4 regions of the Pseudarthrobacter sp. Hb11 genome follow, and region 1 is predicted to be linked to each of the others. Evidence: riboswitches for the same ligand, from Rfam matches in the RefSeq annotation. Region 1 holds a riboswitch; each other region holds the start of a gene.
What was found. A riboswitch is a leader RNA that binds a small molecule or an ion and turns the genes downstream of it on or off. The one in region 1 is predicted to bind S-adenosylmethionine.
Positions count from the first base shown of each region.

Region 2: linked by a shared signal. The riboswitch ahead of AC50X7_RS14955 (cobalamin-independent methionine synthase II family protein) and the one ahead of AC50X7_RS11995 (bifunctional o-acetylhomoserine/o-acetylserine sulfhydrylase) in region 1 are both predicted to bind S-adenosylmethionine.
Region 3: linked by a shared signal. The riboswitch ahead of AC50X7_RS04320 (aminotransferase class V-fold PLP-dependent enzyme) and the one ahead of AC50X7_RS11995 (bifunctional o-acetylhomoserine/o-acetylserine sulfhydrylase) in region 1 are both predicted to bind S-adenosylmethionine.
Region 4: linked by a shared signal. The riboswitch ahead of AC50X7_RS08135 (DUF1737 domain-containing protein) and the one ahead of AC50X7_RS11995 (bifunctional o-acetylhomoserine/o-acetylserine sulfhydrylase) in region 1 are both predicted to bind S-adenosylmethionine.

Region 1 covers NZ_JBWZCM010000007.1:88,544-91,414, reverse strand. The annotation lists gene AC50X7_RS12005 (hypothetical protein) at 7-348, shown strand; gene AC50X7_RS12000 (VOC family protein) at 660-1,298, opposite strand; SAM riboswitch class IV at 1,464-1,579, shown strand; gene AC50X7_RS11995 (bifunctional o-acetylhomoserine/o-acetylserine sulfhydrylase) at 1,623-2,871, shown strand, end outside.
Region 2 covers NZ_JBWZCM010000011.1:123,743-126,613, forward strand. The annotation lists gene AC50X7_RS14950 (uracil-DNA glycosylase family protein) at 1-107, opposite strand, end outside; gene AC50X7_RS14955 (cobalamin-independent methionine synthase II family protein) at 324-1,529, opposite strand; SAM riboswitch class I at 1,542-1,646, opposite strand; gene AC50X7_RS14960 (M14 family zinc carboxypeptidase) at 1,868-2,871, shown strand, end outside.
Region 3 covers NZ_JBWZCM010000002.1:118,950-121,820, reverse strand. The annotation lists gene AC50X7_RS04320 (aminotransferase class V-fold PLP-dependent enzyme) at 1-1,120, opposite strand, end outside; SAM riboswitch class IV at 1,156-1,269, opposite strand; gene hisN (histidinol-phosphatase) at 1,426-2,238, opposite strand; gene rsgA (ribosome small subunit-dependent GTPase A) at 2,287-2,871, opposite strand, start outside.
Region 4 covers NZ_JBWZCM010000003.1:327,958-330,828, forward strand. The annotation lists gene AC50X7_RS08125 (TetR/AcrR family transcriptional regulator C-terminal domain-containing protein) at 1-454, opposite strand, end outside; gene AC50X7_RS08130 (hypothetical protein) at 686-940, shown strand; SAM riboswitch class IV at 1,093-1,207, shown strand; gene AC50X7_RS08135 (DUF1737 domain-containing protein) at 1,221-1,499, shown strand; gene AC50X7_RS08140 (rhodanese-like domain-containing protein) at 1,496-1,906, shown strand; gene AC50X7_RS08145 (O-succinylhomoserine sulfhydrylase) at 1,907-2,871, shown strand, end outside.

The DNA of each region.
Region 1 (2,871 bases):
GCCGGGATGTCCCCGATCGCGGCGGCCGTGGCGGGTTTCGGTGTCCGGGTCCAGGAAGTGCCCTTCCAGGGCCGCGGCGCCGGCGGGGTCGAGGGTGGCGGTTTCGTCGACCATGACCTGGGCGTGCCGCCACGGGATCGTCCCTGCTTCGAGGGCTGCCAGGGTCCGGGGCAGGGAGGTGGTCAGGGCGTGGGACTGGGCCAGCAGGGCACCGGCGGCCCGGCCGCTGAGGGCCAGGAGGCTGCCGACTTCCGCGGCGATAGCCATTTCCTGTCCCTGCACGGGTGCGTCGGGCGGAGCGGCCGCCCGCGCGGTCTGGGCGTACGTCCCTGCAGCGTTGACCACTAACGCCGACATCCGGGCCTGGACCCCTGAGGCACCGGTAAGGATGTCCAGGCAGCCATCAGCCAGCCCTGCCAGCGGATCAGCAGCCGAGAACTGCTCCGAACCGCATCCCTTCGCCTCGGCATTGAGCACGGCAAGAGCGGCATTGATGTCCTCAAACGCCTTCGCTACCGCAGCTGTACTAAATGGATTCGGCCGCCATCAGCGGGTGACGCCGTTGTCACCTGCTGATGGCGGCCGAAGCGTAGGAGGGCAGTCTGCAGTACCTACCCATGCCGAGGCCCGGGCAAAGCTGCCCGTGCCCAAGGAGAGAATTAGATCGTCACAGCTCCGTTGGAGGTCTCGAACGTCACCGATAGGATTCCGGGGGTCCCGTGCGGTGCCACCCACTCCACGGCTACGTCTTCGAGCGGCTTCTCCACCGGCTCACCCAGCCATTCAGTAACGCGGGCAGCGGAACCGGCGATAGTCAGGCAGCTCATCTTGACGTTGCTGTCGTAGGCGTTGGACGGGTGCAGGGACGGGTCGCCCTCCCACTTGAGCATGTAGGGAACCTGCGGGTCGGCGATCAAACCGAGGATGCCGATTTGCTTCCAGACCAGTTCGCGGCCGTCAGGAAACTTGCGGTTGCCGTTGACCGAGGACCGCCCGAGCCGTTCTTCGAAGGGGGCCAGGTCGTCAACCTCGACGCACCAGCCCATCCAGCCGCCGCCGGCTGCAGACCGTGCACGCACTGCCTGCCCGAAGGGAGCTTTGTCCGAAGCGGGGTGGTCCAGGACCTCCACCACTTCGAGGTACTTGTGTCCCGCTAGCGGGATGATCATATTCCGGGTTCCGAACCGCGGGTGTACCCCGCCCTTCACTGCCTCAACGCCGAGGGCAGAGGAAATACGTTCGGTGGTGGCAGCCAGGCCATCGTGTTCACAGGCGTAAGAGACGTGATCCATGCGCATGGCAACATCTTGGCACTTTGTGATCGGGCTCTCAGCTAAGGGTAGCCTTACTGGGATTTCGCCTTGTGAGCCGTAATTAAGCCCCCGACGGACCGAGGAAATGTTCCTGACTATGTTCGTCACAATTCTGTCCGGCAATCAACGCATGTTCCTACACTGAGCTCAGGTCATGAGTGCCAGTGACAAGCCCCGGCTCGCTGGCCGGCAACCCTCCATCCGCGGTGGGGTGCCCCGGGTGAGGACCTGGCTGTCCGGCACCGGCCGGATGGCAAGCGCGGCCCGCGGTGCTTCCAGCATGCCGGGCCCATGTCAAAGGAGCCTTAGTTGTCCAACGGATGGTCTTTCGAAACCCGCCAGATCCACGCCGGCCAGGAGCCGGATGGCGCCACGGGCGCCCGTGCACTTCCCATTTACCAGACCACGTCCTTCGTGTTCCCCACTGCTGAAAGCGCCGCCAACCGCTTTGCCCTGGCCGAGCTGGCCCCCATTTACACCAGGATTGGGAACCCCACCCAGGAGGCAGTGGAGCAGCGGATTGCCAGTCTTGAAGGCGGACTGGGGGCGCTGCTGCTCAGCTCCGGACAGGCTGCTGAGACTTTCGCCGTCCTGAACATTGCCGAGGCGGGGGACCACATCGTCGCGAGCCCCAGCCTCTACGGCGGCACCTATAACCTCTTCGCCCACACCCTGAAGAAGTTCGGCATATCAGTCACCTTCGTGGCGGACCCGGACAGCCTGGAGCAGTGGCGCGCAGCAGTGCAGCCCAACACCAAGCTCTTCTTCGGCGAGGTGGTATCCAACCCGCGGCAGGACGTCCTGGATATCGAAGGGGTATCCCAGGTCGCGCACGAGGCCGGCGTGCCCCTGATCGTGGACAATACCCTGTCCACCCCGTACCTGATCCGGCCGCTGGAATGGGGCGCGGACATCGTGGTGCACTCGGCCACCAAGTACCTGGGCGGCCATGGTTCAGCCATCGCCGGCGTGATCGTCGATTCCGGAAAGTTTGACTTTGGCAAGGACCCCGCAAAGTTCCCCGGCTTCAACACCCCGGACCCCACCTACAACGGACTCGTCTACGCCCGGGACCTCGGTGCCGAAGGCGCCCTGGGCGCCAATCTCTCGTACATCCTGAAGGCCCGGGTGCAGCTGCTGCGAGACCTTGGCTCCGCAGTGTCGCCCTTCAACGCCTTCCTGATCGCCCAGGGTCTGGAGACGCTGAGCCTTCGCGTGGAACGGCACGTGGCCAACGCCCTGGACGTGGCACAGTGGCTGGAGTCGCGTGACGACGTCGAATCGGTCGCCTATGCCGGGCTGCCCTCCAGCCCCTGGTACGAGCGGGGCCGGAAGTACGGCCCCAAGGGGACCGGCGCCATCGTCTCCTTCAACCTCGCCGGGGGTGCGGAGGCCGGCAAGCGCTTCGTGGACGCCCTGGAGCTGCACTCCCACGTGGCAAACATCGGTGACGTCCGTTCGCTGGTGATCCATCCGGCGTCGACTACCCACAGCCAGCTCTCGCCGGAGCAGCAGGTGGTGGCCGGCGTGACCCCGGGCCTGGTGCGGCTTTCGGTGG
Region 2 (2,871 bases), on a different contig from region 1:
TTTGCCTCCTGCAGGGAATCGCACAGTTCGTTCACGGCTGCAACATTGGGTTCGTAGCGGCGGCTCAGAAGCTGCTCATGGAAAGATTCGGGTGCCAGGGCTGTCATGTAGTGCTGGATCTCCTGCGGGGATTGGTGGTGCTGCCACCTCGGAAAATGGGCGCACGATGGCGCACACATATCCGCGATGGTTGAAATGGGGTGGACCGATTCCTGGTCGGCCTTCACCAGTTTAGCAAGCCCCGCAAAACGAAACGCCGGTCCCGCGCACCCGATCCAAGCGGGGCACGGAACCGGCGGGTTCGGGCGTTACGCGATTTCCGGCTACCAGAGCCGCTTGGTGGCCCGGCGTGCGCCCTCGCCCAGTGCTTCCAGCTTGGCGAACGCGATCTGCGGGTGGACCCTGCCGCCGAGGCCGCAGTCGGTAGAGGCGATGACGTTCTCGCGGCCCACCACTTCTGCGAACCGGACAATCCGGTCGGCCACCAGATCCGGATGCTCCACCACATTGGTGGCATGGGAAACGACGCCTGGGATGATGACCTTGCCCTCTGGAAGCTTGGTGTCCTCCCAGACCCGCCATTCGTGTTCGTGCCGCACGTTTGCAGCTTCAAAGGAGTAACCGCCGGCATTGATCTGGAGCATCGTCTCCACCAGGTCCGCCAGGGGAAGGTCCGTGGTGTGCGGGCCGTGCCAGGAGCCCCAACAGAGGTGGAAGCGGACCTGCTCCTCGGGAAGGCCGCGGAGGGCGTAGTTCAGTGCCTCCACGCGGATCTGCGTGAACTTGAGGTAGTCCGCGACGCTGGGTTCGGGGCTGATCTGGTCCCAGTTCTCGGCGATGGAGGGATCATCGATCTGCAGGATCAGGCCGGCGTCGATGATGGCCTTGTACTCTTCGCGGAGCGCGTCGGCACAGGCGTAGATGTACTCCTCCTCCGTGGCGTAGTACTCGTTCGTGATGCGGGAGGCGCTGCCGGGGGAGAGCGCTGCAACAAAGCCGTCCGTGAGTCCGGTGGCCGCCAGCCCGGCCTTCAGGTTGGCGATGTCGGAGGCGACGGCGTCCTGGCCGGTGTAGACGAGCGGGCCGGTGACCTTCGGGAACGGCTTGGGGGCACCCGTGAAGATGCCGCTGGTGGGATCGTTGTAGGCCTCGGAAAAAATGGTCCGGTCGCGGCGGTGGATGAAGCCCGTCAGCTGGACGTGGCCCGGGGTGGATTCCTTCGGTTCGACCGCCCACTTGGCGTCATTGTCCAGCTCCAGGCCGCCCATCCGGGCAAAGGAGTAGGACCACCAGGCGCCGTAGTCCACGGAAGCGGACGTGGCGTGCCCGTACTCGCCGTCGTTCGGGATATCGACGCCCAGGCTTTGCTGGCGCTGGACCAGGTCCACTACGGACGCGGTGAGGAGTTCGTTGTAGCCCTCGACGTCGGCAGGGTTTTCCTCGCGTGCGGCATTGGCGGCGATCAGCTCAGCGGTGCGGGGCAAGGAGCCTGCGTGGGTGACGCGGATATGGTCTGTGTTCAAGGTCATGCTGAAATTTCCTTTCCATCGGTCCTGGCAGTAGCACCTTCACAGGCAGGACGTCCCTGCACTTGGGGGTTGCTGCGGCGTCAACGATCCAGGTCTCTCGGCCGCTCCGGATGGTTCGCTCTCACCTAAATCCAGATGGCTCCCCGGGAGCAAATTCGCTTCGGTTTGTTTCGCAACAGGCAGGGCGCCGAAGCCACGCTTCGAAACGTAATAACTGCATGTGCATTCCTGTTATGTCCATTGACAGCTTTCGCGGAGGTTGGTTGGCTTTTGTCACAGCCCGCGATGGGGGACATGGCGGGCTGGCACACCTATGCACTCGAAAGAGGTACCGCACCGTGAAAAAAACCCTGGCAACCTTTAGGACCCTGGCAGTTACGGGAGCCCTGGCTCTGGCCGTAGTGGCAGCGCCCGCCCCTGCCATCGCTGTGGGCGAAGGCCCCAACTATAATGGCAACGGCCAGATCACCACATCGAAGCTGGCCTCCTATGACCAGATGGTCTCCTTCCTCAAAGACCAGGACGCCCGCCAGTCCGCCATGGAACTGGAGGTTATCGGGCAGACCGTGAAAGGCCGGGACATCCACCTGGTCAAGTACATCTCGGATCCGGCCAAGCCCACCATCCTGTACCTGACCCAGCAGCACGGCAACGAACAGCTCACCACCGAAGGTGCGCTGGAATTCGTCAAGCACCTGGGCACCGGAAAGTCCGGGAATGTCCTGGACGGCGTGAACATCCTGATCGTGCCCATGCTCAACGCAGACGGTGCCATGGGGGACGTGAACTTCCCGCTGGACGGCTACCTGGCCAAGGGCGACCGCAATATGACCCGGTACAACGCCGAAGAGGTGGACCTTAACCGGGACCATGTGGCCAAGATCCAGCCGGAAACCCAGGCGCTGCACAACAACGTGATGCGCAAGTACAAGATCGACTACATGATCGACCTGCACCACCAGGGCACCCGCAGCCAGCGTGACGGCGAACTTGTGTCCGGGTCCATCCTGTACCCCACCACCCCTAACGCCAATCCCGCCGTTGTTGAAAAGTCCAAGCAGTTGGGCGCCGTTGTTTTCAACAGCGTCGACTCCACAGGCTGGGGCCACCTCGGCAAGTATGTGGGGGGCAGCGCCGAAACCATCAGCCGCAACGGCATCGCCGTCGAGTACGGCATTTCCACGTTGCTGTTTGAGATGCGCGGCATGTCCGACCACTACCTGGACGGCTACGCCCTGGGGCTCCGGAGCAACGGCTACCTGATCAAGCAGACGGTCACTACCCTGACCGCCACGGCCGCGGCGATCGCGGACGGTTCAATTGCCGACGGCGACACCTCCTT
Region 3 (2,871 bases), on a different contig from region 1:
AGCCTTCCACGGAGAAGTTGACCACGCCGATGGTGTCCGTATCCGGGTTGGTGTCCTTGAAGATCTGGTGGACGGTCACGCCGTCGATCTTCTGCAGGCCCTCCACCAGGAAGGAACGAATGGCCGACTCATGGGCATGCCACCGGTCCAGGTCCAGCCCGGCGATCACCTGCGTGGCGCGTGCCAGGGTGGCTGCGCCAAGGACATTGGGGGAGCCACCCTCGTGGCGGGCCGGGCCGGTGGCCCAGCTGACGCCGTCGAGCCTTGCCTCCTTGACGGCGCCGCCGCCGGCGAGATGGGGCGTTCCGGCGTCGAGCCAGTCCGGGCGGCCCACCAGCACACCGGCGCCGAACGGTGCGTACAGCTTGTGGCCGGAGAAAGCGAGGTAGTCCACGCCGTCCGCGGCGATGTTGATGCGGCGGTGCGGCGCCAGCTGGGCTGCGTCCACCACAATGCGTGCGCCGTGTTCGTGAGCGAGCGTGGCCAGGGCCCGGATGGGCAGGATCTCGCCGGTGACGTTGGACGCCCCGGTGACGGCCAGCAGGCTCACGCCTCCCTGTTCCAGCTCGGCGCGGATGGACTCGATGGTGCCGGCGATGGTGTCGGCGGCAACGATGCTGCGGTGGGGGACGCCCTGCCACGGCAGCAGGTTCGCGTGGTGTTCGATGTCGAGGTACAGGACGTCCCCGCCGGGCCGTCCGTCTGTTGCGGGCAGGCAGCCTGCCAGCAGGTTGAGGGAGTCAGTGGTGTTCCGGGTGAAGATCACGGAATCGTCCGGGCGGCCGCCCACGAACTCCCGGACGATGTTCCGGGCGTTCTCGTAGACGGACGTGCTGATCTGGGACGCGTAGCCAGCCCCGCGGTGGACGCTCGCGTAGAACGGCAGGATCTCGTTGAGGTAGGCCGAGACCACGGAGAGGGCTGGAGCGGAGGCGCCGTAGTCGAGGTTCGCATACCGGACGTGGCCGCCGGAGATCAGCGGTGCCTGGATTTCAGCGCCGGTGACAGCCGCAAGCGGCCGGCCGGCGACGGCGCGGCGGGCATCAAAGGGGGCAGCGGCGTCAGGCTGGACTGTTTCAATCTGGGCGGCGGCGTTGGGGGAGACGGTGGCAGTAGTCACAGAGACCTCACTTCGAAAGGACTCCCTGTACCGGGAATCCGCGCTTGCCGCATCCGTTCCGGACCGGCCTGGTCGTCACCCGGGGCACCCCACCGCGGTTGGAGGGTTGCCGGCCAGCAAACCGGGGTTTCGCGCTGGCACTCGTGACCTGCTTAAGAGCGTAGGACATAAGGCAGGAAGGTTTGAAGCCGGCCCGAATGTTAAGCCCTTTGTTACGAACTTGCCGAAAAGTGCTGCTTCGCCGAAGAAACGACGGCAGGCCCCTCCTTTTGGAGGTGCCCGCCGCTGATTCTTCGATGAAGGTGTTAGAGAAGATCGTCCAGGTCCGGGTTCAACCGGCGGAGCACCTCTGAGTGCAGGATGGAATTAGTGGCCAGCGCGTTGCCGCCGAACGGCCCGTCTTCGCCTTCCAGCGAGGTGAAGCGGCCGCCCGCTTCCACCACAATCGGCACCAGTGCCGCCATGTCGTATAGGTTGAGTTCAGGTTCGCAGGCAATGTCCACGGAGCCTTCCGCCACCATGCAGTAGGACCAGAAATCGCCATACGCCCGGGTCCGCCACACGTCCTCGGTGAGGCCCAGGAAGTTGTCCAGGTTGCCGCGTTCCTTCCAGCCGCCCAGGCTGGAGTAGGACAGCGAAGCGTCGGACAGGCTGGCGACGTTGGAGACACGGAGCCGGGTGGCTGCAGCCAGCGACCGGCCCATGTAGGCTCCCATGCCCTTGGCCGCCCACCAGCGCTTGCCCAGGGCGGGTGCGCTCACCACCCCAACAACGGGCTCGCCCTCATCCACCAGGGCAATCAGGGTGGCCCAGACGGGGACGCCGCGGACGAAATTCTTGGTGCCGTCAATGGGGTCGATGATCCAGCGGCGGGACCCGTGGCCGGTGCTGCCGAACTCTTCCCCGAGCACGGCATCACGCGGACGGGAACGGGACAACTGGCCGCGGATGGCTTCTTCTGCGGCCTTGTCCGCGTCGGTGACCGGCGTGAGGTCAGGCTTGGTCTCCACCTTGAGGTCCTGTGCCTTGAAGCGGCTCATGGTCTGGTCATCCACGGAATCTGCCAGGACGTGGGCCAGGCGCAGGTCATCGTTGTAGCTTGAAGCAGGTTGGATCATGGTTCCAAACTACCGCCTGCACGCTGATCTGCTGGGAGATCGGCACCGTCAGTTGACGCTGCCCAGTTCCTTTGTCTCCTGCACCTCCAGGCGCGGGTCGGTGCCCAACAGGCGGCGCAGCGAGGCCAGCCGTGCTTCCCCGGTGGCACCCGCATGGCCGCCGCCCACCCACGCGTCCAGCCCACAGTTCACGGCGGTGGCGGTGTGCTTGCAGCCGCGTTCGCAGTCATCGATGCCGGGGGAGAGGTCCGGGAAGGAGCGCAGGATCCGGTCAGGATCCACGTGAGCCAGGCCGAAGGAGCGGATACCCGGGGTATCGATAATCCAGCTGCCCACAGGAGCGTCCGCCAGCCTTAGCGCCAGCGCCGACGACGACGTGTGGCGCCCGCGCCCTGTCACGGCATTGACGCCGCCGGTGGCCCGTTCAGCCCCGGTCAGCGCATTCACCATCGTCGACTTGCCTACGCCTGAATGCCCCAGCATGACAGTCACTTTTTCATCCAGGTACCCCCGGAGCTCGGCCACGGCATTGCTGTCGAGACGGGCGGACAGGCCGTCATCAGAGCGGGCATCGATGCCGGATGCGCTGGAATCGGCTGTCCGGCTGATGATCACGGGGAAGTCGAGGTGTGT
Region 4 (2,871 bases), on a different contig from region 1:
CGTGGAGGGCGTCGGCAGGGCTGAATCCGGCGCCAATCAGCAGGGCGAGAATCTGCTCCAGCGGGCGCAGGGTGCCCAGCGGGCGCAGACCGAGCGGAGTGGAGAGCGGTCTCGTCACCAGCAGCGGCACCACGTTGGGATGTTCGAGCGCGAGCCGCCGAAGGTTATGCGCGATGTGCCGAAGCTGGGCTTTCCAGTCGGGGTCCTCCGGGTGGATGGGCAGTTCGTTGAGAACGAGCTCCGAAACGCCATCGAGCAACGCCGCCCGGTTCTCTGCGTAGCGGTAAAGGCTCATCGGATCCCGGTCCAGCTCTTGCCCCAGCCGGCGCATGGTCAGCGCGTCAAGGCCTTCCGCGTCCACCAGTTCCAATGCCTTGTTGAGCACCAGATCACGGTTGAGCCGCTCCTTTGGGGCGCGGCCCTTGGCAGGGCCGGAGGTTTTCGGGGAGGGCATGACTTTTCCGTTCTGGAGCCGGCGGCAAGCGTCTCGGGAAGGTATCTCCAAACGCTTGCTGTATACGTAGTCTACGGGTAACGTCTACATTGTAGTAAGGGGGTCGACACCGCCCCACACCATCGATTCCCAAGGTCTCGATCACCACTCCATGGCCCCGTGCAGGGCATAGAGGATTTCGCTGCTGTAGCCGAACGGCGGTACACACGCACTTAGCGAAGGGACGCCGTCATGGCACATTCGCAGTTCGACCTTTTTCTCCAGGAAGCCACCCACCTCGACCAAGCGTCCGACCACAGCCTCAGCGGTGACCGCCTTTACGGCCTGTATACCAGCTGGTGCTTCATCAACCAGCAGGCACCCGGAATGGAAGCCGCCTTTTGGGCAGGGATGAAACACAGGATCAGCCCGAGCCATAACGGCCTGCGGATGAAGGGTCCGGCCGCCGCCGATTACATCCTGGCAAGCTGCCCCGGCATCGTGTAACCGACATCAGAAGAGAGGCGTGAAGGGCTCCCAAGCGGGCAGCCCTTCACGCCTTTCCTTTGCTCCAACAGCTGGGCGGCCGCCCAGCTCAGTTACGGAACATGACGACGGCGGCGATGCGGTGCCGCGCGCCAAGTGTTACTTTTTTGGGGAGTAATGAGTACCGGCGCCAAGCCCTGACTGGCCGGTCGGCAACCCTCCTTTTGCGGCGGGGTGCCTCAGGTGAATACTCGGCATATCGACCGAATCGTGTTGCAAGCGTGAAAGAAGGAGATCCGTCGTGTCTGACGCACCTGCCCTTGAAGAAAAACTTTCCTACCGGCTCGTTACCGGGCCGGATGACAGGTCTTTCTGTGAACGGGTTTCGACCGCCCTGGCCGAGGGCTATGTGCTTCACGGCAGCCCTGCCGCGACGTCCAACGGCGGCAAGGTGATTGTTGCGCAAGCCCTGGTTCTTCCGGCAGCCATCGCTTCCGCCGATGCGGCGGTGGCCACCGCCGTGGATGACCTCGAATCCGCGGGCGAAGACCTTGAGTTCGACGGCGAGGGCCACGCATGACCTACGCAGGAGACCTGACGCCCCAGGAGGCATGGGACAAGCTGGAGCAGGGCGCCATCCTGGTGGATGTTCGCACCGAAGGCGAATGGGCCCACATCGGTATCCCGGACACAAAGGCCACCGACAACGATCCGCTGTTCATCCAGTGGACGTTTCCCGGCGGCATCCCCAATCCGGACTTCATTACCCACCTGACGCAGCAGGCGCCGGAGGACGCTTCGGCCGAACTGGTATTCCTGTGCCGCTCGGGGCAGCGTTCCATCGCGGCCGCCATTGCTGCCACCCAGGCCGGCTTCACCTCCTACAACGTGCTGGAGGGCTTCGAGGGCGAACCTGACCGGTACGGCGAACGCACCGTCAACGGCTGGAAGAACCGCGGCCTGCCCACCAATCTCGGAAAGAACTAAGTGACCTTTAACGAAGACGCCGCCGGCTGGAGCCCCGACACCCAGTCCGTCCGTGGTGGACTGGACCGCACCAACTTCCAGGAAACCAGCGAGGCGGTGTTCCTGAACTCAGGGTTCGTGTATGAATCCGCAGCTGCGGCAGAGCGCGCTTTCACGGGCGAGGACGAGCGCTTTGTGTACTCCCGCTACGGCAACCCCTCCGTGGCTACCTTCCAGGAGCGGCTCCGCCTCCTCGAGGGCACCGAGGCGTGCTTCGCGACGGCGTCCGGCATGTCCGCCGTCTTCACCGCCCTGGGTGCCCTGCTGGCCGCCGGCGACCGCGTGGTTGCCGCCCGCTCGCTGTTCGGTTCCTGCTTTGTGATCCTGAACGAAATCCTGCCGCGCTGGGGTGTGGAGACAGTGTTTGTGGACGGTCCGGACCTGGAGCAGTGGCGCGATGCCCTGTCCCAGCCCACCACCGCCGTCTTCTTTGAGTCGCCGTCCAACCCGATGCAGGAGATTGTGGACATCGCCGCAGTCAGCGAACTCGCGCACGCGGCAGGTGCCACGGTGGTGGTCGACAATGTCTTTGCCACTCCCCTGCTGCAGCGGTGCGGAAGGTTCGGCGCGGACGTGATTGTTTACTCCGGGACCAAACACATCGACGGCCAGGGCAGGGTGCTGGGCGGCGCCATCCTCGGCACCAAGGAATTTATTGACGGGCCGGTCAAGCAGCTCATGCGCCACACCGGCCCGTCGTTGTCCCCCTTCAACGCCTGGGTGCTCACCAAAGGCCTTGAGACGATGGCCCTCCGCGTCAACCACTCTTCGGCTTCAGCCCTTCAGCTGGCCGAATGGCTGGAGCAGCAGCCTGCCGTGAGTTGGGTAAAGTACCCGCTGCTGAAGTCGCACCCGCAGTATGAACTCGCCGCCAAGCAGATGAGTGCCGGCGGCACCGTTCTCACCCTGGAACTCGCGACGACGGG